Regions from separate parts of the Pandoraea sp. PE-S2R-1 genome, predicted to be linked through region 1. Evidence: predicted binding sites of a transcription regulator. Region 1 holds the regulator's gene; the other holds the start of a gene.

The links. Region 1 encodes sigma-54, which starts transcription at its own class of promoters, with help from an activator protein. Its sites were predicted from a motif close to TGGCANGNAANCTGCTTT; they were not measured.
Region 2: the regulator sigma-54 is predicted to act here: its motif matches at 12,135-12,152, upstream of prpB (methylisocitrate lyase).

Annotation. Positions count from the first base shown of each region.
Region 1 covers NZ_NGUR01000015.1:513,838-528,690, forward strand. The annotation lists gene phnD (phosphonate ABC transporter substrate-binding protein) at 1-551, opposite strand, end outside; gene phnC (phosphonate ABC transporter ATP-binding protein) at 568-1,440, opposite strand; gene CDV44_RS19715 (DeoR/GlpR family DNA-binding transcription regulator) at 1,985-2,740, opposite strand; gene CDV44_RS19720 (LysE family translocator) at 2,893-3,507, opposite strand; gene CDV44_RS19725 (adenine phosphoribosyltransferase) at 3,569-4,120, opposite strand; gene CDV44_RS19730 (monovalent cation:proton antiporter family protein) at 4,281-6,263, opposite strand; gene CDV44_RS19735 (KpsF/GutQ family sugar-phosphate isomerase) at 6,445-7,425, shown strand; gene CDV44_RS19740 (HAD family hydrolase) at 7,542-8,027, shown strand; gene lptC (LPS export ABC transporter periplasmic protein LptC) at 8,050-8,736, shown strand; gene lptA (lipopolysaccharide transport periplasmic protein LptA) at 8,733-9,449, shown strand; gene lptB (LPS export ABC transporter ATP-binding protein) at 9,493-10,245, shown strand; gene CDV44_RS19760 (RNA polymerase factor sigma-54) at 10,340-11,830, shown strand; gene hpf (ribosome hibernation-promoting factor, HPF/YfiA family) at 11,971-12,324, shown strand; gene ptsN (PTS IIA-like nitrogen regulatory protein PtsN) at 12,561-13,016, shown strand; gene hprK (HPr(Ser) kinase/phosphatase) at 13,080-14,045, shown strand; gene CDV44_RS19780 (PsiF family protein) at 14,201-14,530, shown strand; gene rapZ (RNase adapter RapZ) at 14,712-14,853, shown strand, end outside.
Region 2 covers NZ_NGUR01000007.1:510,216-525,068, reverse strand. The annotation lists gene CDV44_RS04995 (glycerate kinase) at 507-1,658, shown strand; gene CDV44_RS04990 (VOC family protein) at 1,673-2,059, opposite strand; gene CDV44_RS04985 (LysR family transcriptional regulator) at 2,102-3,007, opposite strand; gene CDV44_RS04980 (MFS transporter) at 3,210-4,391, shown strand; gene CDV44_RS04975 (bifunctional 2-methylcitrate dehydratase/aconitate hydratase) at 4,406-5,854, opposite strand; gene prpF (2-methylaconitate cis-trans isomerase PrpF) at 6,022-7,215, opposite strand; gene acnD (Fe/S-dependent 2-methylisocitrate dehydratase AcnD) at 7,244-9,856, opposite strand; gene prpC (2-methylcitrate synthase) at 9,919-11,070, opposite strand; gene prpB (methylisocitrate lyase) at 11,096-11,986, opposite strand; gene prpR (propionate catabolism operon regulatory protein PrpR) at 12,418-14,496, shown strand; gene CDV44_RS27985 (hypothetical protein) at 14,493-14,657, opposite strand.

The sequences.
Region 1 (14,853 bases):
AGCACAGCCATCAGGTTCGCACCGTGGTTCGAGCTGCGAGCCGTCTTGAAGTACGTGCGCGGATCGATGTTGTTCTTCGCGAACACGTAGTAACCCGGCACCAGCGTGCCCGACGTCGAGGTCGGATCGCCCAGACCGAAGTTGATCTTCTTGCCGTTCTTGAGCACGTCGTCGAGCGTCTTGTACGGGCTCGACTTGTTGGCGATCAGCAGCGAGTAATAACCTTCCGAACCGTCGGCGTAGATGATCTTCGCGAAGATTTCGCCTTGCGAGCGATCCACGGCTTCCATCGCGCCCTTGTTACCCATCCACGCGAGCTGCACCTTGTTGAAGCGCATGCCTTCGATCACGCCGGCGTAGTCGGTGGCGAAGAACGGGGTCACCTTCAGGCCCGTTTGCTTCTCCATGTCGTCGATCAGCGGTTGCCAACGTTGGCGCAGCGCTGCGCTGGAGTCGGTCGAAATAATGCCGAAATTGATTTCCTGCGCGTGCGCAACCGCCACTGAGGCGATCATGGCCGCGCCGGCCAGCAGGGTTTTCCACAGTTTCATGAGAGCAAGCTCCTGGTCAGGTCAAGCTGAGGGACATCGAGGTAAGAAAAGGGGCTTCGGATTCGGCCGGCTTTTGCGCCGTGCCGTCTTCCGAAGCTTCGGAATCTTCAGTGCTTTCGTTCAGCAGTTCGCTGGCCTGCACGCCATACAAGCGGCGCAGCAGATCCGGCGTGAGCGCGGCCGACGGGCCGTCGTACACCACGCGGCCCTGATGCAGCGCCACGGTGCGCACGCAGTAACGCATGGCCACATCGACCTGGTGCAGCGAGACCACGACCGTGAGCTTGTGATCGCGGTTCATGCGCGCCAGCATGTCCATCACCTTTCGTGCGGACTCGGGGTCGAGCGAGGCAATCGGTTCGTCGGCCAAAATGATCTTCGCGCCCTGCACCAACGTGCGGGCCAGTGCGGCGCGCTGCTGCTGACCGCCCGAGAGCGTGCTTGCGCGCTGGAAGGCCAGATCGGCGATGCCGACTTCTGCCAGTGCTGCAATCGCCTCGCGGCGCTCGGCCGGCGTAAAGCGGAACATCAGGCTGCGCCACAGCGGCACTCGCGCCAGCAGCCCCGTGAGCACGTTGGTGATCACCGGCAGACGGCCCACCAGATTGAACTGCTGGAACACGAAGCCGATATCGCGGCGGATCTGACGCACTTCGCGCACGATGCGGCCGTCACGCTGGATCGGACGGCCCAGAATTTCGATGCTGCCCGGCTGGGCATCGGCAGGCACGAAGCCCGCGATGTGACGCATCAACGTCGACTTGCCGGAACCCGACGCACCGATAAGGGCCACCATCTCGCCCGGCATGATCTTGAGCGCCACTTCGTCGAGGGCGCGTCGGCTGCCAAAGGTCTTGGTCAGTCGCTCGATTCGAATCGCTTCGTCCACGGTTCACCTGTCAGTCGACGCCGGTCGGGACCGATGCCTGTTCGCGTTTCGTCACTCCCGGACGGGAGGCGGCGCCTGCATCTCTCGACTAGCTGTTTTGTGGCAATTTGTGCCAAAAGTGAACGCAGTCTAAAAAGCGCGGATGACAAGACAGTGACAATCGATCAGCTTTTTGGCCGGCGCTGAAAACCCTTATCGGCTCAACGGTTTGGAAGTGTTTCCGGTAACGAACCAGGGGCTGTCACATGGCCGACACGGTCACATCAGGCGAGACCGGGGAAAGACCGCGGCATGGCGCCGCGTCGATTTTGTCTACATCTTTTGGCACCGGCAGCGCGGGCGGAAATGCCCCGAAATGGCGCGTCAGGGCCGTGGTGCACGGGTCTTGGGTGGGGGGAAGATTGGAGGTGAGGCGTCGCCCGCGCCGTCGTTTGGCGACGTGTGGCGATTTGAGGGAATGTTGTGCCGTTGCCGGCTGCGGGCATCGCTTGGGCGACGCGCGCAGCCAGACACCGGTGAAGCTATGAGGCGATGAAGCCTTGGTTCAGGCGATCAGCAACTCAGGGCCACGTGCGCGCAGTTGCGCGAGCATCGATTTGTGCGGCGCAGCGTCGCTGATCAGATAGCGCGCTGCCTCGAAGTGGCGAATGCGCACCGGCGTCACGCGGCCGAACTTGGTGTGATCGGCCACGACCGCCGACACATTGGCGCACAGCAGCATGCGAGCGCGCAATTCCGCCGCCGCGCGGTTGAAGTCGGTGATGCCGCCGTCTTCCGTCACGCCACCCACGCCGATAAACGCGAAGTCGGCGTGATATTGCGAGATCTGGTTGATGGCGTCCCAGCCCTGCACGGCATCTTCGTTGTCCTGCAATTCGCCACCGAGCAGCGTGACGCGATTGTCGTGATGACGGCCCAGCAGGCGCGCAATCTGCCAATCGTTCGTGTAAATGCGCAGCCGATGCTTGGAGAGCAAGGCCTGCGCCACGGCGCGTGTGGTAGTGCCGTAGTCGATGATGACTGACGCGCCGTCGGGCACGAGTTCGGCAGCACGCACGCCGATGGCCCGCTTGCCGACCGCGTTGACGTTCTCACGCAGCGTCCAGTCAGGTTCGCTGCGATCGGCGGCGAGTGCACCGCCGTGTGTCATCAGCAGAAGTCCGCGCGCAGCGAGCGTGTTGAGATCGCGGCGCACGGTCTCGCGCGAGACCCCCAGCTCACGCACCAGATCACTGATGGCAAGCGCACCGGTCTTGGTGAGTTGTTCGAGCACGTACTGTTGGCGTTGTTCGGCGAGCATGATCGGACAATGACGGTTGGACTACGAAATCTTTGGCGAGCTTTGGCCCGCGTGGGCCATGGAACAGCTTGGGCGGCATCGCGCTGGTCCGCGATTGTCCCGCCCCACCTCGTCTTACTTCTTCTTGCTTCCTCTTACTTCGCCTTGCCCCTTCATCCCTGCAACGCGACGCGCACGCCCAGCCCGATGAAGATCATGCCGGCCACGCGATCGAGCCAGCGCCCCGCCCCCGGCCGGCGCTTGAGCCACGTGCCCAGCACGCCCGCAAACCAGCCGTAGACGCTGAACACGACGATGGTCTGCGCCATGAAGACCAGCCCCAGCAGGAACATCTGACCGCCCGGATGGACGGCGTCCGCTGTGGCGAACTGCGGCAAAAACACGAGGAAGAACAGCGTGACCTTCGGGTTCAGCATGTTGGCGAACACGCTCTGACGGAACACGGCCCACAAGGGCTGCGGCGCCGCGCTGCCCGCCATCGTCAGGCCGCCGCGTGCACGCAGCGCCTTGATGCCGATCCACACGAGATACGCCGCGCCCACCAGCTTGATCGCTTCGAAGGCAAACGGCGACGAGCGCAACACGGTCGCGAGACCGACGGCCGCAATCGTCGTGTGAAACAGACACCCGGACGTGAAGCCGGCCGCCGCCGCGAGCCCCGCGCGACGCCCCTGAGCAATGCCGCGCGCGATGACCTGCATGTTGTCAGGGCCCGGTGCGAGCGTAATCGCCACCGAGGTCAGCAAAAACAGCCAGAGGTTGGGCATCGCAGCGTCCGGTTCGGGTGGCGAATGGCGAGTAGGAGCGAAGGCGAGGTTGACGGTTAGGTCAGTGGCCCTCGAACGAGCACAGCAGGAACAGGGGCAGTCCGGCATCCCGGATCATGCGTGAGCCGCCGAGCTCGGGCAGGTCGACAATGGCCGCGCCTTCGATGACGGTGGCGCCCAGACGCTCGAGCAGCTTCTTGCCCGCGAGCATGGTGCCGCCCGTGGCGACCAGATCGTCGATGAGCAACACGCGATCGCCGGGGCCGCACGCGTCGGCGTGGATTTCGACGGTCGCACTGCCGTATTCCAGTTCGTACTCTTCAGCCACGGTCTGGTATGGCAGCTTGCCCTTCTTGCGGATGGGGATGAAACCGATGTTCAGCTCGTACGCGAGGATCGAGCCGAGGATGAAGCCGCGCGCGTCGAGACCGGCGATGTAGTCGGGACGATGGTCCATGTAGCGATGCACGAACACGTCGATCAACACCCGCAGTGTGCGCGGGTTCTTGAGCAGCGGCGTGATGTCGCGGAACTGCACACCAGGCGCGGGCCAGTCCGGTACGGTGCGAATCTGGCTCTTGATGTAGGCGGCAGGGGACTCGTCGATCTGCACGGGGATCCTTCTCTTTCTGGATACTGATGGAAATTCACTCGGGCGGACGCCCGAAAGTCCACATTATGCCAAAACGACGGGTCTCGCTTGATGACGTGTCCGGGTGTTGCGCAGCCGTCGACGGCGCTCCGGTGCGTTTTACCCCTCTGGTAGCTTGTGCTTAGCCTCGTCCCACCAGCCGCGCCTCGGCGGCGGCCAGTTTCTCGGGCAGGCCACGCAGCACGACGATGTCTTCGGCCATCAGCCGTGTTTCGGCCACGGGCTCCACGCCCCGGATGCCGTGTCGGCGGATGGCCGTGACCGTCACGCCCAGTTTGTCGAGGCGCAACTCGCCCAGCGTGCGCCCCACCGCGTCGGCGTTGAGCGTGAGCGGCACCGATTGCAATCGCACCTGTTCGCGCTCGCCACCTTCGTCGTCATCGTCCAGCCCGTGGAAATAGCCGCGCAGCAAGCTGTAGCGCTCGTTACGGGCCTGTGCCACACGGCGCAGCACGCGGCGCATCGGCACGCCCATCAGTACGAGCGCGTGTGAGGCCAGCATCAGGCTGCCTTCGACGATCTCGGGCACCACTTCGGTCGCCCCGGCCGCAATCAGGTCATCGATATGGGTGTCGTCGACGGTACGCACGACCACCGGCAGGGTCGGTTCGAGCGCCTGCACCTGTGCCAGCACCTTGAGCGCCGCCGGCGTGCTGTCGTACGTCACCACAATCCCCGCCGCGCGATGAATACCCGCCGCGACGAGCGCCTCACGGCGCGCGGCATCGCCGAAGACGACGGTTTCGCCTGAACTGGCCGCCTCCATGACCCGGTCGGGATCAAGGTCGAGCGCGACGTAGCCGATGCCTTCCTGTTCGAGCATACGGGCCAGATTCTGGCCGCAACGGCCATAGCCGCAGATGATCACGTGGCCCGACGTCTTGATGCTCTGCGTCGCGATGCGCGTCATTTGCAGCGACTGCATCATCCATTCGTTGGCGACGAAGCGCAGGGCGATGCGGTCGGCATTGATGATCAGGAATGGCGCGCACAGCATCGACAGCAGCATGCCCGCGAGCACCGCCTGCGAGAGCGACGGGTCGAGCAGATTCCGGTCGATCACGAGATTGAGCAACACAAAACCGAATTCGCCCGCCTGCGCGAGGCCGAGGCCGGTACGAATGGCGGTGCCCGGCGTACTGCCGAAAATACGGGCGAGGCCGGCAATCAGCGTGAATTTGACGAGCAGCGGGCCGACGAAGAAGAGCAGCACCAGCAGCGGCTGCTTCACGACGATGACCGGATCGAGCAGCATGCCTGTGGTGATGAAGAACAACCCCAGCAGCACGTCGCGGAACGGCTTGATGTCGTCTTCCACCTGATGCCGGAACGGCGTCTCGGCGATCAGCATGCCGGCGATGAACGCGCCCAGCGCCATCGACAGGCCGAGATGCTCGGTGATGTACGCAAGGCCGAGCGTGAGCAGCAGCAGGTTGAGCATGAACAGCTCTTGCGAGCGGCGCGCGGCAACGATATGGAACCAGCGGCCCACCAGCTTCTGTCCGACCCACAGCAGCAGCGCGAGCGCGCCCGTGATCTTGAGCGCCGCCAGCGACAGGGCCAGCACCAGCGCTTTCGAATTGCCGCCCAATGCCGAAATCACGATGAGCAGCGGGACGACGGCCAGATCCTGAAACAGCAGCACGCCCATGATGTTGCGCCCGTGCTCGGTCTCGAGTTCGAGCCGTTCGGCGAGCATCTTGGTGACGATGGCCGTCGACGACATGGCCAGCGCGCCGCCCAGCGCCACCGACGCCTGCCACGAGAACGACCAGAACAGGTTGACGAGCGCGCCGATGCCCACCGAGACGAGCAACGTTCCCAATACTTGAGAAACCCCCAGCCCCAGCACCACCCGCCGCATGCTTTTTAGCTTGGGGAGTGAGAATTCGATGCCGATGGAGAACATCAGGAAAACCACGCCGAACTCGGCGAGGTACTGCACCCGCTGCGAATCGGACGCCAGCCCGAGCGCGTGCGGGCCAATGACGATGCCCACGCTCAGGTAGCCGAGCATCGGCGGGAGGTGCAGCATGCGGAACAGCACCACCCCGACGCAGGCGGCAAACAACAGAACGAGAGTGAGTTCGAGCGGCGAAGCCATCAGCGGAGGTGGGTTTCCTGATTGGGCGCAACACTTGTCACGCAAGTGTCATGCCAGATTGAGTCCCGATGACGGAATCGGATCACGTCGGCGGCAAGATGGGGCATGCCCCCGGGCGTCGTGCGCCTAAGCCTGGCGCGGCTGTCCTTCGGCGCCGCGACCATTTTGATATACTCCGCGCATGATAGCGAAAATCAATCCAGGCCGGGCACTCGAGGTCGCCCGGGAGGTGTTGCGCACCGAAGCGGACGCCATCGAACGCGTCGCCGCACACCTCGACGACAGCTTCTTTGAAGCGGTCTCGCTGCTGCTCGCCTGCCGCGGCCGGGTGGTCGTGACCGGCATGGGCAAGTCAGGGCATATCGGCCGCAAGTTGGCGGCCACTTTCGCCAGCACCGGCACGCCCGCGTTCTTTGTTCACCCGGCGGAAGCCAGCCACGGTGACTTGGGCATGATCACCGCAGACGACGTCGTCGTCGCCCTCTCCAATTCAGGCGAGACCGGTGAACTGGTCAGCGTGCTGCCGATGGTCAAGCGCCTCGGCGCGAAGCTCATCGCCATGACCGGCAACCCGAATTCAAGCCTTGGCCGCCTGTCGGACGTGCATCTCGATGCCCACGTCGAAAAGGAAGCCTGCCCGCTCAACCTCGCCCCCACGGCCAGCACGACTGCTGCACTCGCCCTCGGCGACGCGCTTGCCGTCGCACTGCTCGACGCGCGTGGCTTCGGCGCGGAAGACTTCGCCCGCTCGCATCCCGGCGGCGCACTTGGCCGTCGCCTGCTGACCTTCGTGCGCGATGTGATGCGCAGCGGCGAACGGATTCCCCGCGTGCGTACCGACGCCAGCTTGTCGGACGCGCTGCTCGAGATGACCGCCAAGGGCCTCGGCATGACCGCCATAGTCGACGCCAACGACCACGTGGTCGGCATCTTCACTGACGGTGACCTGCGCCGCTTGTTCAAACGTACGCTCGACTTCAGCGCGCTGACGCTGGCCGACGTGATGACCGCCGGCCCGCGCACTATCGGCCCGGATCAACTCGCCGCCGAAGCCGCCGAATTGATGGAGCGTTTCGGCATCATGCAATTGCTCGTGACCGAGAACGACCGCCTGGTAGGCGCGCTGAACGTCCACGACCTGTTCGCCGCCAAGGTCGTGTGAGTCTGCGCCCCATGAATCAACCTCGTACTACCGCCCCCACCACCTCGACTGCCGCCACGTCAGTACCTCATTTCGATCGGGAAGACGCCACGGCGCGCGCGGCCAAACTGCGCGTGATGGTCTTCGACGTCGACGGGGTGCTCACCGACGGTGGCCTGCGTTACGGGCCGGCGGGTGAAACCTTCAAGACGTTCGACTCGCTCGACGGTCACGGTCTGAAGCTGCTGGCCGAGGCAGGTATCGTCACCGCGATCATTACCGGCCGCAAGTCCGACATCGTGGCGAAACGTGCCGCCGATCTCGGCGTGGCCCATGTGTATCAGGGCGTACACGACAAGCGCGTGGCATTCGAAGACCTCTGCAACAAACTGTCGGTGAGTGCGCAAGCCTGCGGCCATATCGGTGACGATTGGCCCGATCTGCCGGTGCTTACCCGCGTGGGCTTTGCCGCGTGTCCGGCCAACGCGCACGCCGAAGTGCAATCGCGCTGCCACTGGATTGCCAGTGCGCGCGGCGGCAACGGCGCAGCACGCGAGCTGTGCGACTTCATTCTGCACGCGCAGGGACGTTACGACGCCCTGCTCGCCGCAGCCCTCGCCTGACGCGCCCGGAGCCGAAGAATTCATGGCCGCACAACGCGTCTCGCCCGCTTCACTGATCGCCATCACGGTGCTCGCCGGTCTCGCCGCGGGAACCTATTGGCTCGTGCAGCGCACGTTGCCGTCCGACGCCGATCGCTCGCCGTACGTCAAGAAACACATCCCCGATTACTACGCCGACAACATGGTGATCTCCATGCTGTCGCCGACCGGCCTCACGCAGTATCGCGTCAACGCCGTGCACATGACGCACTACGAGGACGACGCCACGACCGCCATGACGCTCCCGGCCGTGCGCGCCTTCACGCCCGATTCGCCGGAAGTGACGGCCACCAGCAAGCGCGGCACGCTCAACGCCGATATGTCGGTGGTGGATCTGTACGACGATGCCGTCGTGGTCCGCCAGGCGGGGCCGCGCGACCCTGAAATGCGCGCGCTGTCCGAGCACTTTCAGGTGCTCGTGAACGAAGACATCGTGCGCACGGAACTGCCGGTGGTGTTGTATCGCGGCCAGTCCGTGATGTACGGCGACGGCATGATTTTCAATAACATCTCCCGGGCCGTACAATTGCTCGGCAATGTGCATGGCACAATCCAGCCGGCCGAGCTCGGCAACAAGCCGCCGGCCCAGCCCGCCGCAACAACGGGCGCTCCGGCAGCCACTGCCCCGAGCGCGCCACCCAAGACAACACAGGGCCCCAAGACCCCATGACCGATCGCCCTTACCTGCGACCCGCTTCGTATCAACCGCTTGACGGCATCCGCCGCTCGTTGCGCGCTCTGGCCGCCGCCTTCGCGGTGCTCGGCGCGCTGGCGTCGCCGCTCGCCCATGCCGAGCATGCCGACCGCGACAAGCCGCTCAACATCGAAGCGGATCACATGAGCTATGACGACCTCAAGCAGGTCAACATCTTCACCGGCAACGTGACGATGACCAAGGGGACCATTCTCCTCAAGGCCGATCGCGTCGAAGTGACTCAGGATCCGGAGGGCTATCAGTACGCCACCGCCTATTACAAGCCGGGCGGTCCGCTCGCGTACATGCGTCAGAAACGCGACGGTCTGGACGAGTACATCGACGGCTGGGGCCAGACGATCTACTACAACGGCAAGACCGAAGTCGCCACGTTGACCACGCAGGCCACGCTCAAGCGTCTGGCCGGCGGTACGAAGGTGCTCGACGAGATTCACGGCAGCGTGATCACGTACGATACGTACAACGAGGTGTACACCGCCAATAGCGGCGCCGATCAGGTCAATTCGAACAATCCGAATGGCCGCGTGCGTGCGACGCTCGCGCCTCGCAATGCCACGGGCGCTAACCAAGCGCAGCCCGGCGGCGCGAGCAAGCCTGCCGCCGCAGCGCCCAAGGGCGATCTGCCGGCACTGGCTCCTTCCAAACGCCTAGAGAATCCGCGTGAGTAATCCCGACCAAAGCAACGCTTCCAGCATCAATCAGGGCGCCGGCATGGTCGGCAAGCCCAGCGCGCTCGTCGTGCGCTCGCTCAAGAAACAATACGGTGCCCGCACCGTCGTCAAGGACGTCTCGCTCGACGTGAAAAGCGGCGAAGTCGTGGGGCTGCTCGGGCCCAATGGCGCCGGCAAGACCACGTCGTTCTACATGATCGTGGGGCTGGTGCCGGCCGACGACGGCGAGATTCAGCTGGATGGCAACCTGATCAGCGAACTGCCGATTCACGAACGCGCGCGCATGGGTGTTTCGTATCTGCCGCAGGAAGCGTCGGTGTTCCGCAAGCTCACGGTCGAAGACAATATTCGCGCCGTGCTCGAATTGCAGGTCGATGCGCAGGGCAAACCGCTCAAGCGCGATGAAATCGAGCGCCGCATCGAGTCGTTGCTCGACGAGTTGCAAGTGGCGCATCTGCGCGAGAACCCGGCCATGTCGCTCTCGGGCGGCGAGCGCCGTCGCGTGGAAATTGCCCGCGCACTGGCCACCCAGCCGCGCTTCATCCTGCTTGATGAACCGTTCGCGGGTGTGGATCCGATCGCGGTGCTGGAAATTCAGCGCATCGTGCGCTTCCTGAAAGACCGAGGTATCGGTGTCCTGATTACCGACCACAACGTGCGCGAAACGCTCGGTATCTGCGATCACGCGTACATCATCAGCGAAGGCTCGGTGCTCGCCGCCGGCACGCCTGACCAGATCGTTGCCGACGAAAGCGTCCGGCGCGTTTATCTGGGCGAAAATTTCCGGATGTAAAGCTAATTTTTCGCATGTAAACCCTGCCTCCGATAGCGAGGCAGGCCGGTTTCGCTGACGTGACAAAGCCTCTACAATGAAGGCGAGAAACGTTATGAAACCGACCCTCCAACTCCGCACCTCGCAGCACCTGACCCTCACCCCCCAGTTGCAACAATCGATCCGGTTGCTGCAACTGTCGACGCTCGAACTTCAACAAGAAGTCGAGCATGCCCTCACCCAGAACCCGATGCTCGAGCGCGAAGACGATTGGCTCGCCGGGTCCGTGCGCGTCGGCACCGACGGCTCGCTTCGCAATGAACGCACGACATCGGTCAGCAGCACGAACGACGCGCCGTCCGAGGGTAACGGTCACGACGAGGCACGCGAGCTCGATGGCGAAGCGCGTTTCGACGATAACGGCCAGGACAGCGGCAGTGACTGGAGCCTGAACGACTTCGCCCGCACGGGCAATGCCACCGACGACGACGACAACAACTCGCGCCCGCAACTGCACGTCGATCATCCGAATCTGCGTGAACACCTGCTGGCCCAGTTGCGCGTGACCAAGGCCGCGCCGCGCGATCGCGCGCTGGTGGAGTTTTTAATCGAGTCGCTCGACGAAGACGGTTATCTGGGCACGACGCTCGATGAAATTCAGGCGGAAGTGGCCGAAGAACTGTCGCTCGAGGCCGAAGAGATCAATGCCGCGCTGGCGCTGCTGCAAAGCTTCGACCCGGCCGGCGTCGGTGCACGCACCCCGTCCGAGTGCCTGCGGCTGCAATTGCAGCGGCTGCCTGCGAGCCCGGTGCGCACGATTTCGCTGCGTATCGTCTCCGATCACCTGGAACTGCTCGCCGCACGTGACTACACGCGGCTGCGTCGCGTGCTTGGCGTGGGCGAAGACAGCCTGCGCGCCGCGCATCAACTCATTCGCTCGCTCGACCCGTTTCCGGGGGCCGCGTACGGCACGCCGCAGGCCGACTACGTCATTCCCGACGTCCTCGTGCGCCGGCAGGGCAGCGGCTGGACGGCGGAGCTCAATCCCGAAGTGATGCCGCGTCTGCGCATCAACGAAATGTATGCACGAATTCTGCGAAATAATCGCAACGATCCGGGCACCGGGAACCTCCAACAGCAATTGCAGGAAGCGCGCTGGCTGATCAAGAACATTCAGCAGCGTTTCGACACGATCCTGCGGGTCGCGCAGGCCATTGTCGAGCGTCAAAAGAACTTCTTTTCCCACGGCGAAATCGGTATGCGCCCCTTGGTTTTGCGCGAGATTGCTGATACGCTGGGTTTACACGAATCCACGATTTCGCGGGTGACAACCAGTAAGTACATGCTCACTCCATTCGGAACTTTCGAGCTCAAGTACTTCTTTGGTTCGCACGTCGCGACGGAAGCCGGAGGGGCCGCGTCATCCACGGCCATCCGTGCCCTCATCAAGCAACTGATAGGAGCCGAAGACCCGCAGAGCCCCCTTTCCGACAGCCGTATCGCGGAACTGCTGGCAGAGCAGGGTTTCGTGGTGGCGCGACGCACTGTCGCGAAATACCGCGAAGCCATGCGAATTCCCGCAGTCAACTTGCGCAAATCTTTGTAGGACAGTCCTGGTGAGCCGTGTTGGCCTGCTGGGGCATAACGCCGCAGTGCGACATTGCGTCACATGAATGGCTCGCACTCCCGCTAGCCCGTCATTTGTGACGTGGCCTGCACTTCGGCATTTCAGCAAGGAGAGCAGCTATGAATCTGAAGATCAGTGGACACCATCTCGAACTCACGCCTTCGCTGCGCGAATTTGTGACTAACAAGCTTGACCGCGTGTTGCGCCATTTCGATCAAGTGATGGGCGCCGAGGTGATCCTCTCTGTCGACAAGACCAAGGAGAAAACCGGACGCCAGGTAGCCAGCATTACGGTGTTTCTCAAGGGTAAGGAGATTTTCGTCGAGAAGTGTGACGAAGATATGTACGCCGCCATCGACAAGCTGATCGATATGCTCGACCGCAAGGTAATCCAGTTCAAGGACAAGGTTCAGGACCACGGTCGCGAGGCCATCAAGCATCAGCAGCCGCCCGAGCAGGAACCGCTGCAATGAGTGCTGACTGGCGTGGTAGTCGCGTCGACTGACACTGACGAAAGCCCGCGCGGAACCTCGCGCCTGCAATTGCGTCTGTCATAGTCTGGCATCACCCACCGCGGGGCCGTTGAACGGCCCCTTTTATATGGCTTGGCGCATTTCTGGGGAATGGCGCGGGGGTCAGCGGCAGGTGGTCTATAATGCGAGGTCAATCGGGGGTTGGAGGGCGACTACGCGTTCGCCCGCATTACAAGATGAACCGTTTAGTCAAACTCTTACCTGCGTCCAACATCCTGCTTGGACTCTCCGTCACCAGCAAGAAGCGCGTCTTCGAGCAAGCCGGGCTCCTATTCGAGAGCAATGCCGGGCTCACTCGCGCTGTCATCACCGACAATCTCTTCGCGCGCGAGCGACTCGGCTCGACCGGACTCGGTGAAGGCGTGGCGATTCCGCATGGTCGAATCAAGGGCCTGAAGCATCCAATGGCGGCGTTCGTGCGCCTGGAAGCGCCGATCCCCTTCGAAGCCCCTGACGGCCAGCCGGTGTCCCTGCTGTTTTTCCTTCTGGTGCCCGAACAAGCCACCCAGCAACATCTCGAAATCCTGTCCGAAATCGCACAATTGCTTTCGGACCGATCGATGCGCGAGACGTTGTCGAATGCACCAAGCGCCGAAGACATTCATACGGCACTCGCGAACTGGCAGCCCTGAGCCCACACGCCAGACAAGCCCCGTAGCGTAGACCCCACACCCCCAACCGAACGAGGCGACGCGGTGGAACTGACCGGCATCAACGCGCAAAGCATTTTCGACGACAACGCCGCCACGCTGCGGCTGTCGTGGCTGACCGGCCATGAGGGGTGGGAGCGCGGCTTCACGCCGGAGAGCGTGGCCACCGCCACATCGAGCGCCGACCTTGTCGGTCACTTGAACCTCATCCACCCGAACCGTATTCAGGTGCTCGGCGAAGCCGAACTGCGCTACTACCAGCGCCTGACGGAAGAAAACCGCAAGCGTCATATGGGCGAGGTGATTGCGCTGGAGCCGCCGTTCCTCGTGGTCGCCGACGGCCTCGAAGCCCCGCCCGACCTCGTATTGCGCTGCACACGCTCGTCCACCCCGCTGTTCACCACCCCGCTCTCGACCGCTTCGGTCATCGATAGCCTGCGCCTGTACATTTCGCGTGTGTTCGCACCGCGTTGCACGATGCACGGCGTTTTTATCGACATTCTGGGCATGGGCGTGCTGCTGACGGGCGATTCGGGTCTTGGCAAGAGCGAGCTCGGTCTGGAACTGATCAGCCGTGGACACGGACTGGTCGCCGACGATGCCGTCGATTTCGTGCGTCTTGGACCCGATTTCGTCGAAGGCCGCTGTCCGCCGCTGTTGCAGAACCTGCTGGAAGTGCGCGGCCTCGGCCTGCTCGACATCAAGACGATCTTCGGTGAGACGGCCGTGCGCCGGAAAATGAAGCTCAAGCTGATCGTGCAACTGGTGCGCCGCCCCGATGGCGAATTCCAGCGCCTGCCGCTCGAAGCACAAACGGTCGACGTGCTCGGACTGCCCATCAACAAGGTGATCCTGCAAGTGGCGGCCGGGCGAAACCTCGCCGTGCTGGTCGAAGCCGCCGTGCGCAACACGATACTGCAACTGCGCGGTATCGATACGCTCAAGGACTTCATGGAGCGCCAGCGCCAGGCCATGCAGGACCCGGACGGCATGCAGGGCAAGCTGCTCTGAGCCTCAGCACCCTCTCGGCCAGCCCAATCCCCCGGGTTTACCGCAATTTCTGCTTTTTTCTGTCAACGCCGCGCGATTGCGGCGCGTTTTCTTTCATGTTGTAATCGCCACGCAGTCCTTCCCCTTGCGTGTCCGACCCTTATGGAGAGACGACCATGAAGAAAGCACTCGCTGCACTGCTCCTGCTGTCCCCGCTGCTCGCATCGCCCGTTTTCGCCCAAACGGCCTCGGCACCGGCGGCACCCAAGGCGAACTCGCAAAACAACAAGATGACCGCCTGCAATCAACAGGCCACCGGCAAAACCGGCGACGATCGCAAGGCGTTCATGAAGCAATGTCTGTCGGCCGCCGGCACCCCGGCACCTGCCGCCAAGCAAACCCAGCAAGACAAGATGAAGTCCTGCAACACGGCCGCCACCGGCAAGAAGGGCGACGACCGCAAGGCGTTCATGAAACAGTGCCTGTCGAGTCAACCGGCGGCCTGATATCCGGGCTTGCCAACGGTGTTCGCGAACGGCGCCCCCACGGGCGCCGTTTTCATTGATGCCCCGATCGCGCCCCAAATGAGCGAAAGCCTGAAAGCCGCGTGGAACCATTCACGCAATTTCAAGCCCGACACCCGAACGACACAATCGCTTACCATCATGGTTGTATCCGGGAAATGCCATGAAGATCGTATTGATTACCGGCGTTTCGGGTTCGGGCAAATCGCTCGCCCTGAACGTCCTCGAGGATGCGGGCTACTACTGCGTCGACAATCTGCCGTCGCGCTTTCTGCCTGAGCTCGCCGAATACCTCGAAACGCAGA
Region 2 (14,853 bases), on a different contig from region 1:
CCGAGGGCGGGCGTGGCGACAGCTTCGTATCTGGTCTCGGCGCCGATGGCCGACGCTCACGTGATGCTGGGCATCCGTGACGGGCCGTGGCTCGCGCCGTTATGTTCGTTGAGATGACTTTGGTACTGCTTTGGAATGCCCGGTATGGGTACGTGCACGTCCGGAATCTTCGGCAATGTGACGCATAGGACGACGCACCGCCGACTGGCGCTCATCTTACTCGTGTTATTCATAGCATGGCAATTCACGCAATGCGCGGTGGCCCGAATCGCGTATATTGCTGGTTTCTGTCACACTGCGCCGCGCCGCCTCGGGGCTGACAATTCCCCGAGAAAACGCAAGATCCGCAAGATCCAGCACGTGAGAGCCAGCCTCGCCGGTCTCCGGACAAACCGTCCGGCCGGTCGGTCCGCCACAAGCGGACGCCTTGGCGGGCCACGCTCCGGCCAAGCGCTGCGGCACCAGCCAGTGACTCTGTCCAACCTATTCCGACCATCCCGATTGCCATGTCCAGCAATGCGCAAGCCCCGATCATCGTCATCGCCCCCGATTCGTTCAAAGGTTCGCTGAGCGCGCCCGAAGTTGCGCGCGCGATTGCGGCCGGCATTGCCCGCGTGCTACCGCAGGCCGAGATCCGGTTGCGGCCGATGGCCGACGGCGGCGAAGGCACGCTCGAAGCGCTGCTCTCCGCGGGCGGGCGTCGCGTGCCGCTGTCGGTGCGCGGTGCCGGTCAGGCATCGGTCACCGCCGAGTACGGCGTCATGCCGGACGGCACGGGCGTGCTCGAGAGTGCGAATGTCGTGAGCATCACCGATCCGGTGGGTATGCAAACGCCCGTGGCCGAGCGCTCGACCGTGGGGCTGGGCGAACTGTTGCGTGCGCTGCTCGATACCGGCGCACGCCGCGTGCTGATCGGTCTGGGTGGCAGCAGCACCAATGACGGCGGTGCAGGCTTGCTGGTCGGCCTCGGCGCCCGTCTGCTCGACGAAGCCGGTGAGGCAGTGCCGCCGGTGCCGGCCGCGCTGCACCGTGTGGCGTCGATCGATCTGAACGGACTCGATGGCCGTCTGAAGGACTGCGAACTGATTGCGATGTCCGATGTGAACAATCCGCTGAACGGATCGCAGGGCGCGACGGCGATTTTCGGGCCGCAGAAAGGCGTGAGCGAGTCGCAAGTCGAACCACTCGATCGCGCGATTGCGCACTTCGCCGGGCATGCGCACCGCGCGTTCAGCGCCAATGAGGCGGCGAGCCGTGCCGGTGCCGGTGCCGCCGGTGGTCTGGGCTTTGCACTGCACCTGCTGGGTGCGCAGTTCCGCTCCGGCGCCGAAGTGGTCGCCGAACGTGTGGGCCTGCCGCAAGCGGTGGAGGGTGCCGACTGGTTGATCACCGGCGAAGGCCGCAGCGACGGTCAGACGCTCTCGGGCAAGACACCGATGATCGCCGCGCAAGTCGCCATCAAGGCCGGTGCTACCGCTTCGTTACTCTCGGGTGCCATCGACCGCACCGCACTGGAGAGCCTCTCGCGCGTGTTCTCGGGATGCTTCTCGCTGACCTTCGGGCCGACCACGCTGGAAAAGGCGATCGCCGATGCTGCCGGTCTGCTGACCGACAGCGCCGAGCAGATGACTCGCTTGCGCTACACGCACAAGGGCTAAGTCCGGCGACGCGCTCAATCGGACGCGTAGCAGACGGCTTCGACGTTGTGCCCGTCCGGGTCGATCACAAACGCGGCGTAGTAGTTGGGGCCGTAACGCTCGCGCAGGCCGGGGCCACCGTTATCGGTGCCCCCTGCTGCCACGGCCGCCCGATGGAACGCATCGACGATATGCCGCGCCGGTACACGAAAGGCCACGTGCAACGCGGGCCGGTTCGGCGTGCCGCGACTGATCCAGAAGTCGGGGTGGCCGTTCTCTCCATACCCCGCAATATCGGTGTTCCCCGTCTCCGCCGCCGACTTCTCGGCAATCAGCGAATAACCGATGGCCGCCAGTGCGCCCCGATAGAACGCGCGGCTCGTCGCGAAATCGCTAACCATCACTTCCATGTGATCGATCATCCGAAAGCTCCTTGTCAGTCTGAAATTTGCTGAACGGCAATGTCAACGCGCATCAGGCGCGATGCGCGCACGAAGTCGCGGCGTCACAAAATCGAGAAATGCGCGCAGCTTGAGCGGGAGCGGGGTCTGCCCTTTGTGGACAAGGCTGACCGGTAGCGGTGCCGATTCGAAGTCGTCCAGTACCACGCGCAATGTATCGTCCTGCAACGCCTGCGCGACCTGATAGGACAGCACCCGCACGAGCCCGACGCCGAGCACTGCCGCCGAGATGGCCGCCTCCGCCGTGTTGACCGCCAGGCGCGAGTGAATCGGAATCGACTGCTCACCTTTGCCCGCGCCGAACACCCACGCGCGCCGTGATGCCAGCACTTCGAATGTGATGCACGCATGGCCCGCAAGTTCACGCGGCTTTGCGGGTGTGCCGTGGTTTGCCAAATAGGCCGGACTCGCGCAGATCACCCGGCGCACCGTGCCAATGCCCGCCGCCACCAGCGAGCTGTCGGGCAACTCGCCGATGCGCAACGCGACATCGGTGTGCTCGTCCATCAGATGCACGACGCGGTCGGTCAGCACCAGACTCACATCGATCTCCGGATATTGCGCGAGAAATTCGGCCAGCACCGGCAACACATGCAAGCGCCCGAAAACCACCGGTGCGGTCACCACCAGTTCGCCTTTCGGCGTGGCGTACTCCCCGGTGGCAGCGCGCTCGGCCTCGCCGACCTCTTCAAGAATCCTGCGGCACGCCGCCACGTAAGAAGCCCCCGCTTCCGTCAGCGACAACTGGCGCGTCGTGCGATGCAACAGCCGCGTTTTCAGATGCGCCTCCAGTTCCCCCACCTTGCGGCTGACGGTTGCCAACGGCATGTCGAGCCGGCGCGCCGCGGCCGACAGGCTGCCCGCATCGACCACGGCAATCAAGATGGACATCGACTCTAGCCGGTTCATGGATCCTACCGAATTTTGGAAAGATGATTCCCGATCGTGATGGATTCTCTCTCTGGATGCAAGCGCGTAGTGTTGCGGCTAAGGGTTCTGCGTGCGCGGCGACACGAGACATCGCGCCGGCGCCAGGACCCATCCATCGATATTTCAGGAGCCCATCGTGCGCGAACCTACTCTCCGGACACCACCGCATCCCGCGCCCGAAATGGCATCGCGCGGCAAGATCGTCATGATGGCGATCATCGCAGGTGCGGTCGTCACCAACATCTATTGCACGCAGCCGATCCTACCGCTGATCGCCAAGAATCTCGGGGTTGATCTGACAACGGTCGATCTCGTTGCCGCTGCGGCGCTGCTCGGCTTCTCGACCGGGCTCGCGCTGCTGCTGCCGCTCGGCGACCGTTACGACCGCCGCAAACTCGTGCTGACGCAGATCGCCCTCGCCTTCGTGTTTGCCGCAACCGCCGCCGCCGCACCGGGCATCTGGGCGCTGATTGCCGCGTCGTTCGGTCTGGGCATTGTGAGTTGCGTGCCACAACAACTGGTGCCGTTCGCCGCCGTGATGTCGCCGCCGAGCCAGCGCGGACGTTCGGTCGGCACCGTCGTGAGTGGCATCATGGTCGGCATTCTGCTGGGCCGCACGATTGCAGGCGCCGTCGGTGAGGCGTACGGCTGGCGAGCGGTGTATGCGCTCGAAGCGGCATTCATGATTCCGGTCTTCATCGCAGCCGCCTCGTTGCTGCCGAAGGGCGTGCCGAGCACGAACCTGTCGTACGGCAAGTTGCTGGCGTCGCTCTGGCCGTTGATGCGCGACAACCGGCCGATTCGCGAATCGATGATTATTCAGTCGCTGCTGTGGGCCTGTTTCAATGCCTTCTGGGTGAATCTGGCGGCCTTGCTTGCCGACGGCCCGTGGCATCTTGGCAGCGCATGGGCCGGTGGCTTCGGCATCATCGGCGCAGCCGGCGCATTCGCTGCGTCGTTCGGCGGACGGGCGACCGACAAGATCGGACCGCGTGGCGTGATTGCCGCCAGTATCGGTATCGTGACCCTGGCGTATGTGTTGCTGGGCGGCGCGCAGACGTCGCTGGCCTTGCTGGTGATTGGCGTGGTGGTGCTCGACATCGGCGTGCAGGCCGGGTTGGTGTCGAATCAGACGCGGGCATTTGCCGTCGATCCGAAGGCACAAGGCCGCATCAACAGCCTATACATGACGGCCACATTCTTTGGCGGCGCGGTAGGTGCCACGCTCAGCGGTTGGTTGATGACGCGTTACGGCTGGACCGGCATCGTCTGGTTCGGTATCGCGCTGGGGGTGACGGCACTCGCCATCCACTGGCTCGGCACACCGCGCCGCACGGCGCAGGCCGGTGCGAGCGCGGAATGAGTTGACCCACAGCGTCACACCATCAGATCCACAAACTTGTGCACGGGCATCGCTTCGAGTCGCTGTTGATCCAGCGCCACCTCGAGAATGCGAGCCTGTGCACGCGCTGCGAATCGGCGCGCCAGATTCGTCTTGAATTTCTCCACGAGTAGCGGAATCCCTTCATCGCGCCGACGCTTATGACCGATGGGATATTCGACAAGCACTTCTGCCAGCGTAGTACCGTCGTTGAAGGTCACCGTCAAGCCATTGGCAATCGAACGCTTGTCCGGGTCGTGATAGTCGCGCGTGAACTGGGGATCTTCCACGCAAACGATTCTGGCGCGCAGCGCATCGATACGCGGATCGGCCGCCACCACGTCTTCGTAATCGTTTGCCGTGAGCCGGCCGAAGAGCAGCGGCACGGCCACCATGTATTGAATGCAGTGGTCGCGATCGGCCGGATTCGACAATGGCCCCTGCTTGTCGATGATCCGGATCGCGGCCGCGTGCGTGCGGATGGTCACCGACTGAATATCCTCCGCATTACGCCCCGCGTTCTGCAACTGCTGGTGCAGCGTCATCGCCGCCTCGGCCGCCGTCTGCGCGTGGAACTCTGCCGGGAAAGAGATTTTGAACAGCACGTTCTCCATCACATACGACGCATAGGGCCGCTGGAATGCGAACGGCTTGCCCTTGAACAGCACGTCGTAGAAGCCCCACGTTTTCGCCGTCAACACCGACGGATAGCCCATTTCACCCGCGCGCGCCATCAACGCAAGACGCACTGCGCGACTCGTGGCATCGCCCGCAGCCCATGACTTGCGGCTGCCGGTGTTCGGCGCGTGCCGGTACGTGCGCAGACTCTGGCCGTCGACAAACGCTAGCGACAACGCGTTGATCAACTCGTCACGCGTGAGGCCGAGCATTTCGCCGACCACCGCCGTCGACGCCACTTTCACCAGCACCACGTGATCGAGCCCGACCTGATTGAACGAATTCTCAAGTGCCAGACAGCCCTGAATTTCATGGGCCTTGATCATCGCCGCGAGCACATGACGCATCGTCAGCGGGTTGCCGCCTTCCGCGACGGCCGTGCGCGAAAGCCAGTCGGCGGTCATGAGAATGCCGCCGAGATTGTCCGACGGATGGCCCCATTCGGCGGCGAGCCATGTGTCGTTGAAGTCGAGCCACCGGATCATCGCGCCCAGACTGAACGCGGCCTGCACCGGATCGAGCTGATAAGGCGTGCCCGGCACCTTCGCGCCGTTCGGCACCACCGTGCCCGGCACGATTGGCCCGAGCAATTTGGTGCAGGCGGGGTATGACAACGCCTCGAAGCCGCAGCCCAGCGTATCGATCAGGCAGTTGCGGGCGGTGTCGAAGGCGAGATCGCTGCGGATCTCGTAAGTGAGGACGTAGTCGACAATGTCGGTGAGTACCTTGTCGGGTGCGGGACGCACATTCGAAATGCCAGCGGACATCGGCTGCCTCCTGTGGCTCGTGTGGCTCGTGTGGCTCGTGTGACGTTTGATCAACACCGCCCGGCACTGAAACCTCCGCAGCAGCGTTTCGTGATTCCCAATGATAAGCGGCTGACAAGCGCAACGCTTGCCAGCCGCCGAAACCCGCTACCGTCGTAGCACTGCCGTCAGAACGCGTCGCCCGGAATCCGTACCCAGCCTTCCATCAACACGCGTGCGCTGCGGCTCATGATCGCCTTGGTGACCGTCCACTCGCCATCGACCTGACCGGCCTCGGCGCCCACGCGCAGCGTGCCGGACGGATGCCCGAACCGCACCGCACTGCGCTCGCCGCCGCCTGCCGCGAGATTGACCAGCGTGCCCGGAATCGATGCCGCCGCGCCGATGCATACGGCTGCCGTGCCCATCATCGCGTGATGCAGTTTGCCCATCGACAACGCGCGCACCAGCAAATCCACGTCGCCTGCCTTCACGGCCTTGCCACTCGACGCCGTGTAATCGGCCGGCTTTGCCACGAACGCCACCTTCGGCGTGTGCTGACGCTTTGCCGCCTCCGACACGTCCTTGATCAGGCCCATGCGAATCGCCCCATGGGCACGAATCGTCTCGAACATGGTGAGGGCCTTCGCGTCGCTGTTGATCGCGTCCTGCAACTCGGTGCCCCGGTAACCGATGTCCTCGGCATTGAGGAAAATCGTCGGGATGCCCGCGTTGATCATCGTCGCCTTGAAGGTGCCGACACCCGGCACTTCGAGATCGTCGATGAGATGCCCCGTCGGGAACATCGCCCCGCCGCCGTCACCCTCTTCTTCCGCGGCCGGGTCGAGGAATTCGAGTTGCACTTCGGCGGCCGGGAACGTCACGCCGTCGAGTTCGAAGTCGCCCGTCTCCTGCACCGCACCGGCCGTCATCGGCACGTGCGCGACGATCGTCTTGCCGATGTTCGCCTGCCAGATGCGCACGACAGCCACGCCATCGTGCGGCACGCGCGACGCATCGATCAGCCCGGCGCTGATGGAGAACGGCCCCACGGCGGCCGACAGATTGCCGCAGTTGCCGCTCCAGTCGACAAACTGCTGATCGATCGACACTTGCCCGAACAAGTAGTCCACATCGTGACCGGGGCGCTCGCTCCTCGCGATAATCACCGTCTTGCTGGTGCTCGACGTGGCCCCGCCCATGCCGTCGATCTGCTTGCCATACGGATCGGGGCTGCCGATCACACGCATGAGCAACGCGTCGCGCGCGGCGCCCGGCACTTGCGCCGCGGCGGGCAGGTCTTGCAGGCGAAAGAACACGCCCTTGCTGGTACCGCCACGCATATACGTGGCGGGAATGCGGATTTGCGGCTGATGCGCCATCTCGTTTCTCCTCGGTGCTTCGCTTGATTCAGGCCGAAGCGCCCGCATGTGACGACTCCAGAAAGTCCTGCGCGAAGCGTTGCAGCACGCCGCCCGCTTCGTAGATCGAGACTTCTTCCGCAGTATCCAGACGGCAGGTCACCGGTACCTCTACGCGCTCGTCACGGCCGTTCTTATGGCGATGAATCACCAGCGTGAGATCGGCGCGCGGCGTGCGCTCGCCAATGACGTCGAACGTTTCCGTGCCGTCGATACCCAGCGTCTTGCGATCGGTGCCCGGCTTGAACTCCAGCGGCAGCACGCCCATACCGACCAGATTGGTGCGGTGAATGCGCTCGAAACCCTCGGCCACAATCGCCTCGGTGCCCGCCAGACGCACGCCCTTGGCCGCCCAGTCACGCGACGACCCTTGGCCGTAGTCGGCCCCGGCAATCACGATCAGCGGCTGCTTGCGCGCCATGTATGTCTCGATGGCTTCCCACATACGCGTGACCTTGCCTTCCGGCTCGATGCGCGCGAGCGAGCCCGCCTTGACCTGCCCGTCGACTACCACCATCTCGTTCTTGAGCGTCGGGTTGGCGAACGTCGCACGCTGTGCCGTCAAGTGATCGCCACGGTGCGTCGCGTACGAGTTGAAGTCTTCTTCCGGCAGCCCCATCTTCGTCAGATACTCGCCCGCCGCGCTATCGGCCATGATGGCGTTCGACGGCGAGAGGTGATCGGTGGTGATGTTGTCGCCCAGCACGGCCAGCGCACGCATGCCCTTGAGCGAGCGCTCGCCCGCCAACGCGCCTTCCCAATACGGCGGACGGCGAATGTACGTGCTCATCTCGCGCCAGTCGTACAGCGGGTCGGCACGCTCGCCGTTATCGACCGACGCTGCGAACATCGGCTCGTACACGCGGCGGAACTGCTCCGGCTTCACGCTCTGCGCAATGATGCTGTCGATCTCTTCGTCGCTCGGCCACAGGTCGGCCAACTTCACCGAGCGGCCGTTGCCGTCGACACCGAGCACATCCTTCTCGATATCGAAACGGATCGTGCCCGCAATCGCATAAGCCACGACCAGCGGCGGCGATGCCAGAAACGCCTGCTTGGCATACGGGTGAATGCGGCCGTCGAAGTTGCGGTTGCCCGACAGCACGGCCGTAGCGTACAGATCGCGCGCGACGATTTCTTTCTGAATCACCGGATCGAGCGCACCCGACATGCCGTTGCACGACGTGCAGGCATAGGCGACCACGCCGAAGCCGAGTTGCTCCAGTTCCGGCAGCAGACCGGCGGCTTCCAGATACAACGTGACGGCTTTCGAACCGGGTGCGAGCGAGCTCTTCACCCACGGCTTGCGCGTGAGGCCTGCGCGGTTGGCGTTGCGGGCGAACAACCCGGCCGCAATCATGTTGCGCGGGTTGTTGGTGTTCGTGCAGCTGGTGATGGCCGCGATGATGACGGCGCCGTCGGGCATCAGGCCCGGCTCGTTCTCGACCTTGCCGCTGATGCCGCGCTCGGCCAGTTCACTCGTCGGTACACGCTTGTGCGGGTTCGACGGCCCGGCGATGTTGCGCACGACGCTCGACAGATCGAACGTCAGCACGCGCTCGTACTGCGCGCCGGTCAGCGTGTCGGCCCACAAGCCCGTCTGCTTGGCATAGGTCTCGACCAGTTCGACCAATGCGTCGTCGCGGCCCGTCAGCTTCAGGTACTTGATGGTTTGCGCGTCGATGTAGAACATCGCCGCCGTCGCGCCGAATTCAGGCGCCATGTTCGAGATCGTTGCGCGGTCGCCCAGCGTCAGGTTGGCAGCGCCCTCACCGTAGAACTCCAGATACGCCGACACTACTTTCGACTTGCGCAGGAATTCGGTCAGCGCGAGCACGATGTCGGTGGCCGTAATGCCCGGCTGCGGCTTGCCCGTCAGTTCCACACCGACGATATCCGGCAGACGCATCCACGACGCGCGGCCCAGCATCACGCTCTCGGCTTCGAGGCCACCAACGCCAATGGCAATCACGCCCAGCGCATCGACCATCGGGGTATGCGAGTCGGTGCCCACGAGCGTGTCGGGATACGCCACGCCCTGATTCACCTGAACCACGGGGCTCATGCGCTCCAGATTGATCTGGTGCAGGATGCCGTTGCCCGGGGGAATCACGTCGACGTTCTTGAACGCCTTCTTGGTCCAGTTGATGAAGTCGAAACGGTCCTCGTTGCGACGGTCTTCAATGGCGCGGTTCTTCGCGAACGCATCCGGATCGAACCCGCCGCATTCGACGGCAAGCGAGTGATCGACCACGAGTTGTGTCGGCACGACAGGGTTGACCAGCGCCGGGTCGCCGCCTTGCGCCGCGATGGCATCGCGCAGGCCGGCGAGATCGACGAGGGCCGTCTGGCCGAGAATGTCGTGGCAGACCACGCGGGCGGGGAACCACGGGAAATCCAGATCCCGGCGTCGCTCGATCAGTTGTTTGAGCGACTCGGTCAGCGCCGCCGGGTCGCAGCGGCGCACCAGGTTTTCGGCAAGCACACGCGAGGTGTAGGGCAGCGTGTCGTAAGCCCCCGGGGCAATCGCCTCGACGGCGGCCCGGGCGTCGAAATAGTCGAGCGACGTCCCGGGCAGGGATTTACGGTAGTCGGTATTCATCATTTGTGAGGAAGTTATAAGTCCGGCAAGTCCGACAAGTCCGACCTTAAGCCGGACAGCGCTCAGCGCTTTTCGATCGGCACGAACTTCTGATCTTCCGGCCCGGTGTAGTTGGCGCTCGGACGAATGATCTTGTTGTCGATGCGCTGCTCGATGATGTGCGCGCTCCAGCCCGACGTGCGTGCGATCACGAACAACGGCGTGAACATCGCGGTCGGCACACCCATCATGTGGTAGCTCACGGCACTGAACCAGTCCAGATTCGGGAACATCTTCTTGACGTCCCACATCACCGTCTCGAGACGCTCGGCAATGTCGTACATCTTCGTGTTCTGCTGATCCTTCGACAGCTCGTGCGCCACTTCCTTGATCACCTTGTTGCGCGGATCGCTCACGGTGTAGACCGGATGACCGAAGCCGATGATCACTTCCTTGTTTTCCACGCGGGCGCGGATGTCGGCTTCCGCCTCATCCGGCGAGTCGTAGCGCTTCTGAATCTCGAACGCCACTTCGTTGGCGCCGCCATGCTTCGGGCCGCGCAGTGCGCCAATAGCGCCCGTGATGGCCGAATGGATGTCCGACCCCGTGCCCGAAATCACACGCGCCGTAAACGTCGACGCGTTGAATTCGTGCTCGGCGTAAAGAATCAGCGAGGTGTGCATCGCACGCACCCACAGGTCGGACGGCTTCTCGCCATGCAGCAGGTGCAGGAAGTGTCCGCCGATGCTGTCGTCGTCCGTTTCCACGTCGATGCGCACGCCGTTCTGGCTGAAGTGGAACCAGTACAGCAGCATCGAGCCGAAGCTGGCCATCAGGCGGTCGGCGATATCGCGCGCGCCCGGGATGTTGTGATCGTCTTTCTCCGGCAGCACCGTGCCGAGCACCGACACGCCAGTGCGCATCACGTCCATCGGGTGCGCCGCAGCGGGCACGGCTTCCAGCGCCGTCTTGACCGCAGCGGGCAGCCCGCGCAGCGACTTCAACTTGGCCTTGTAGCCCTTGAGTTCGGGCACCGTCGGCAGCTTGCCGTAGACCAGCAGGTAGGCGATTTCTTCGAATTCCGAGGTCTGGGCCAGATCCAGAATATCGTAGCCACGGTAGTGCAGATCGTTACCCGAACGGCCCACCGTACACAGCGCGGTGTTACCGGCGGTCACGCCCGACAGGGCCACGGACTTCTTGGGCTTGAAACCGGTTGCAGTCGTCTCGCTCATGCTTTCCTCCAGATCAGGGGTTCGGTTATTTCTGTTGTGCGAACAGGGCGTCGAGCTTCTGTTCATAAGCGTGGTAGCCGATGCTCTCGTAGAGCTCGGCGCGCGTTTGCATCGTGTCGAGTACGGCCTTTTGCGTGCCGTCGCGACGAATCGTGTGATAGACGTTCTGCGCTGCCTTGTTCATGGCGCGGAACGCCGACAACGGGTACAGCACCAGACCGACTTGCGCGCTCTTGAGTTCTTCGACGGTGAAGAGCGGCGTCGAGCCGAATTCGGTGATGTTGGCCAGCACCGGCACCTTCACGGCATCGGAGAACTGGCGATACATCGGCAGTTCGGTCATGGCTTCGGGGAAGATCATGTCGGCACCGGCTTCGACACACGCACATGCGCGATCGATCGCCGCTTGCAGGCCTTCGACGGCCAGCGCATCGGTACGCGCCATGATCACGAAGTTCTCATCCGTGCGGGCATCGACGGCGGCCTTGATACGGTCGACCATTTCCTGCTGGGTCACGATCGCTTTGCCGGGACGGTGGCCGCAACGCTTGGCACCGACCTGATCTTCAATGTGCATCGCACCTGCGCCGAACTTGATCAGCGATTGCACGGTGCGCGCGATGTTGAACGCCGACGGGCCGAAACCGGTGTCGACATCCACCAGCAGCGGCAGATCGCATACGTCGGTGATGCGGCGCACGTCGGTAAGCACGTCATCGAGCGTGGAAATCCCCAGATCGGGCAAGCCCAGCGAACCGGCAGCGACACCGCCGCCGGACAGATAGATCGCCTTGAAGCCCGCGGCTTTCGCCAGCAAGGCGTGATTGGCGTTGATCGCGCCGACAACCTGCAACGGTTGCTCGGTCTTGACGGCCTCGCGGAAGGCGGCGCCGGCCGAACGAATGGTATGCGTCACTTGAGTCCCTCGGTCGTGTTGCGCCTGATGGCATCGACCACCGGCGTTCGATGGCGATGACCGCAGGCGCGGTGAGTGTGTGTTGATGCGTGCGGGTGCCGTCTGTACTGCCCGAAACGGCGAATAGTTCTTGGGTAGCGGCTTGTAGATAGCAATGGGCGTGCCAGCGAGCGGCCTCACTGCGGCGGCAATTCTCGCCTCGCCGCTAACACATTCATTTAGCAGCGGAAATTTGGCGCGCTTGTGACGTTTACGTCAAGTGCCGCGAGGCTCGGTCTCGCTTGGCAATTTCCCATATGTCGCAATGCGTTTCATTTTGAAACATGAAATGGAACATTTGAGACATCGTGCTACGATAACGCGATTCGTTTCACGGCGATAGCGGGATGTTGCCCCCCTTCCTGCGTCGCCAAGCCACTCAGGATCTGCGTATGCCCGCCTCCACCTCCGACGCTTCCCGTCTGCCGCTTGCATTGTCGCGCTCAGGCATTGCCTTGCCTGCCACCGCCGTGCGCAAGCCGGTGATCTGGGCGGTCGGCATCAGCAAGCTCGGCGAGTTGTATCGCGACATCGTTCCCGACTACGCAGCGCAGGCCGACGTGGAGATCATCGACAAGGGTTACGAAGCGGTCATCGAAGCGCTTGAGCGGCTTCCCGCAGGCAGTGTCGACGGTATCGTCGCGGCGGGCTCGAACGGGGCCTTTCTGCGCGAGCGTGTCGCGTTGCCCGTGGTGCTCGTCAAAGTGACCGGCTTCGACGTGATGCATGCGCTGGCGCGCGCACGCCGCGCGCTGCCCTCGACGTCGCCGGCCTCGCGCATCGCCCTTGTGTCCTATGCACGCCCGGCGCCGGAATTCGAGCGCTTCAAGCATGCCTTCGGCCTCGACATTTCACAGCACGCCTATCTCGATGCGCACGATGCTGACGACCTTGTTCACCGTCTGCGCGATGAGGGCGCGGAAGTCATCGTCGGCCCCGGCCTCGTGACCGAACTCGCCGAACGCGCGGGTCTCACCGGCGTGTTTCTGTATTCGCAGGACTCCGTGCGCGCTGCCTTCGATACGGCGCTTGAAGTGGCTCGCTTCGGGCGCATTGAAGCGCAACGCCGCGAGCGGCTCGACACGGTGCTGCGCCACCTTCGCGAAGGCGTCGCGGCGGTCGATCTGAACGGACGCATTGAAGCGATGAATGCGTCGATGGCGGGCATGCTGGGCGTGACAGTTGCCGACGTCGTCGGCCGGCCGCTCGACTCCATTGCCCCCGGGCTCGACATTTCCCGCACGCTGGAAAGCGCGAGCGCGGAACTGGAGGCGATCGTCACGATGGCGGGCAAGACGTGGGTCGTCAACCGCATTCCGCTGCTCGATCAGGGCACGCTTACGGGGGCACTGCTCACTTGTCAGGATTCACAAGCGTTTGCGCGGGTGGACCGCTCGTTGCGCTCACGGCATCGGCCACGCCATCTGGTGGCACGCTACCGGCTCGACGACCTGATCGGCGACTCGGCGGCCATGACACAAGTGCGCGCCCTCGCACGCCGCTATGCGCAAACCGATTCGACCGTGCTGGTGCACGGCGAGAGCGGCACCGGCAAGGAGTTGCTGGCGCAAGGCATTCATAACGCGAGCCGGCGGCGCGACTATCCGTTCGTCGCGATCAACTGCGCGGCATTTCCCGAGACATTGCTGGAAAGCGAGTTGTTCGGTTACGAGGACGGCGCGTTCTCCGGCGCACGGCGCGGCGGCAAGGCGGGGTTGTTCGAGACCGCCCATAACGGCACGATCTTTCTCGATGAAATCGGCGAAATGCCGATGCCGTTACAGACGCGTTTGCTGCGCGTGTTGCAGGAGCGGGAAGTGCTGCGCTTGGGCGCCAACGAACCGATTCCGTGTGACGTTCGGGTGATTGCTGCGACGCACCGCGATTTGCGCCAGCAAGTGGCAGCCGGTGTGTTTCGCGAGGACTTGTATTACCGGCTCAACATCCTGCGCATGGTGCTGCCGCCGCTGCGCGAGCGCATGGAGGATTTGCCGCGTCTCACGCCCCTGTTTCTCGAACGGGCGCTTGCGCGGGCAGGGGCGCGCATGAGCGTCGATGCGCTGCAAGCCTCGCTGTTGCCGCTGCTCGCCATGTATCGCTGGCCGGGCAATGTGCGCGAGTTGGAGAACCTGCTGGAGCGTATTGCGGTGGTGTGTGCCGACGTCGTGAATGCGCGCGAAATCAGCCGTGCGCGATTGATCGAGATTGCGCCGGAGTTGGGCGGCGCGGCGGAGTCCGAGACTTCGCGGGATTTGCAGGATGTTTCAAAAACGAACGGCGGCCGGGAAATACGTGCGAACGCAGATCAGGCGAACACACCTGCCGAGGCGCCGCTGACCGGCCGTGAACGCCGCGCTGCCGCCGAACTTGAGCGCATTCACACGACGCTTGCCGCCTGCGGTGGTGACCGCATGGCGGCATGCGAAGCGCTGGGCATCAGCCGTTCGACGCTGTGGCGCAAGCTGCGTTAATGCTGGTGGCGGATACGCTCCCACATATCGTGCCAGTCGAGGCGTTTGTGCTCGGGGCCTGACTCGTCGTGGTGCGTCACCCAGAAGTGATCTACGAGCATGCCGATCGCGAAACCCACCAGTAGCGCTACCAGCATCATCGAGACATTGATCATGGACATGGCAACCTCCTGTCGATCGGAATGTCGATTCCATTCTAGTCAAGGGTTGCCATATCAGAGGGGAAATCTGACGAATGAGCAGTCGTGGATGGCTCACCTGACACGACACTTCCACGCACGGAACAATATTTGAAAGTCATCTCGCCCGGGATATCCGAACATCGGCATCAAAGCAGGAGATGCGCACGTCATCGTC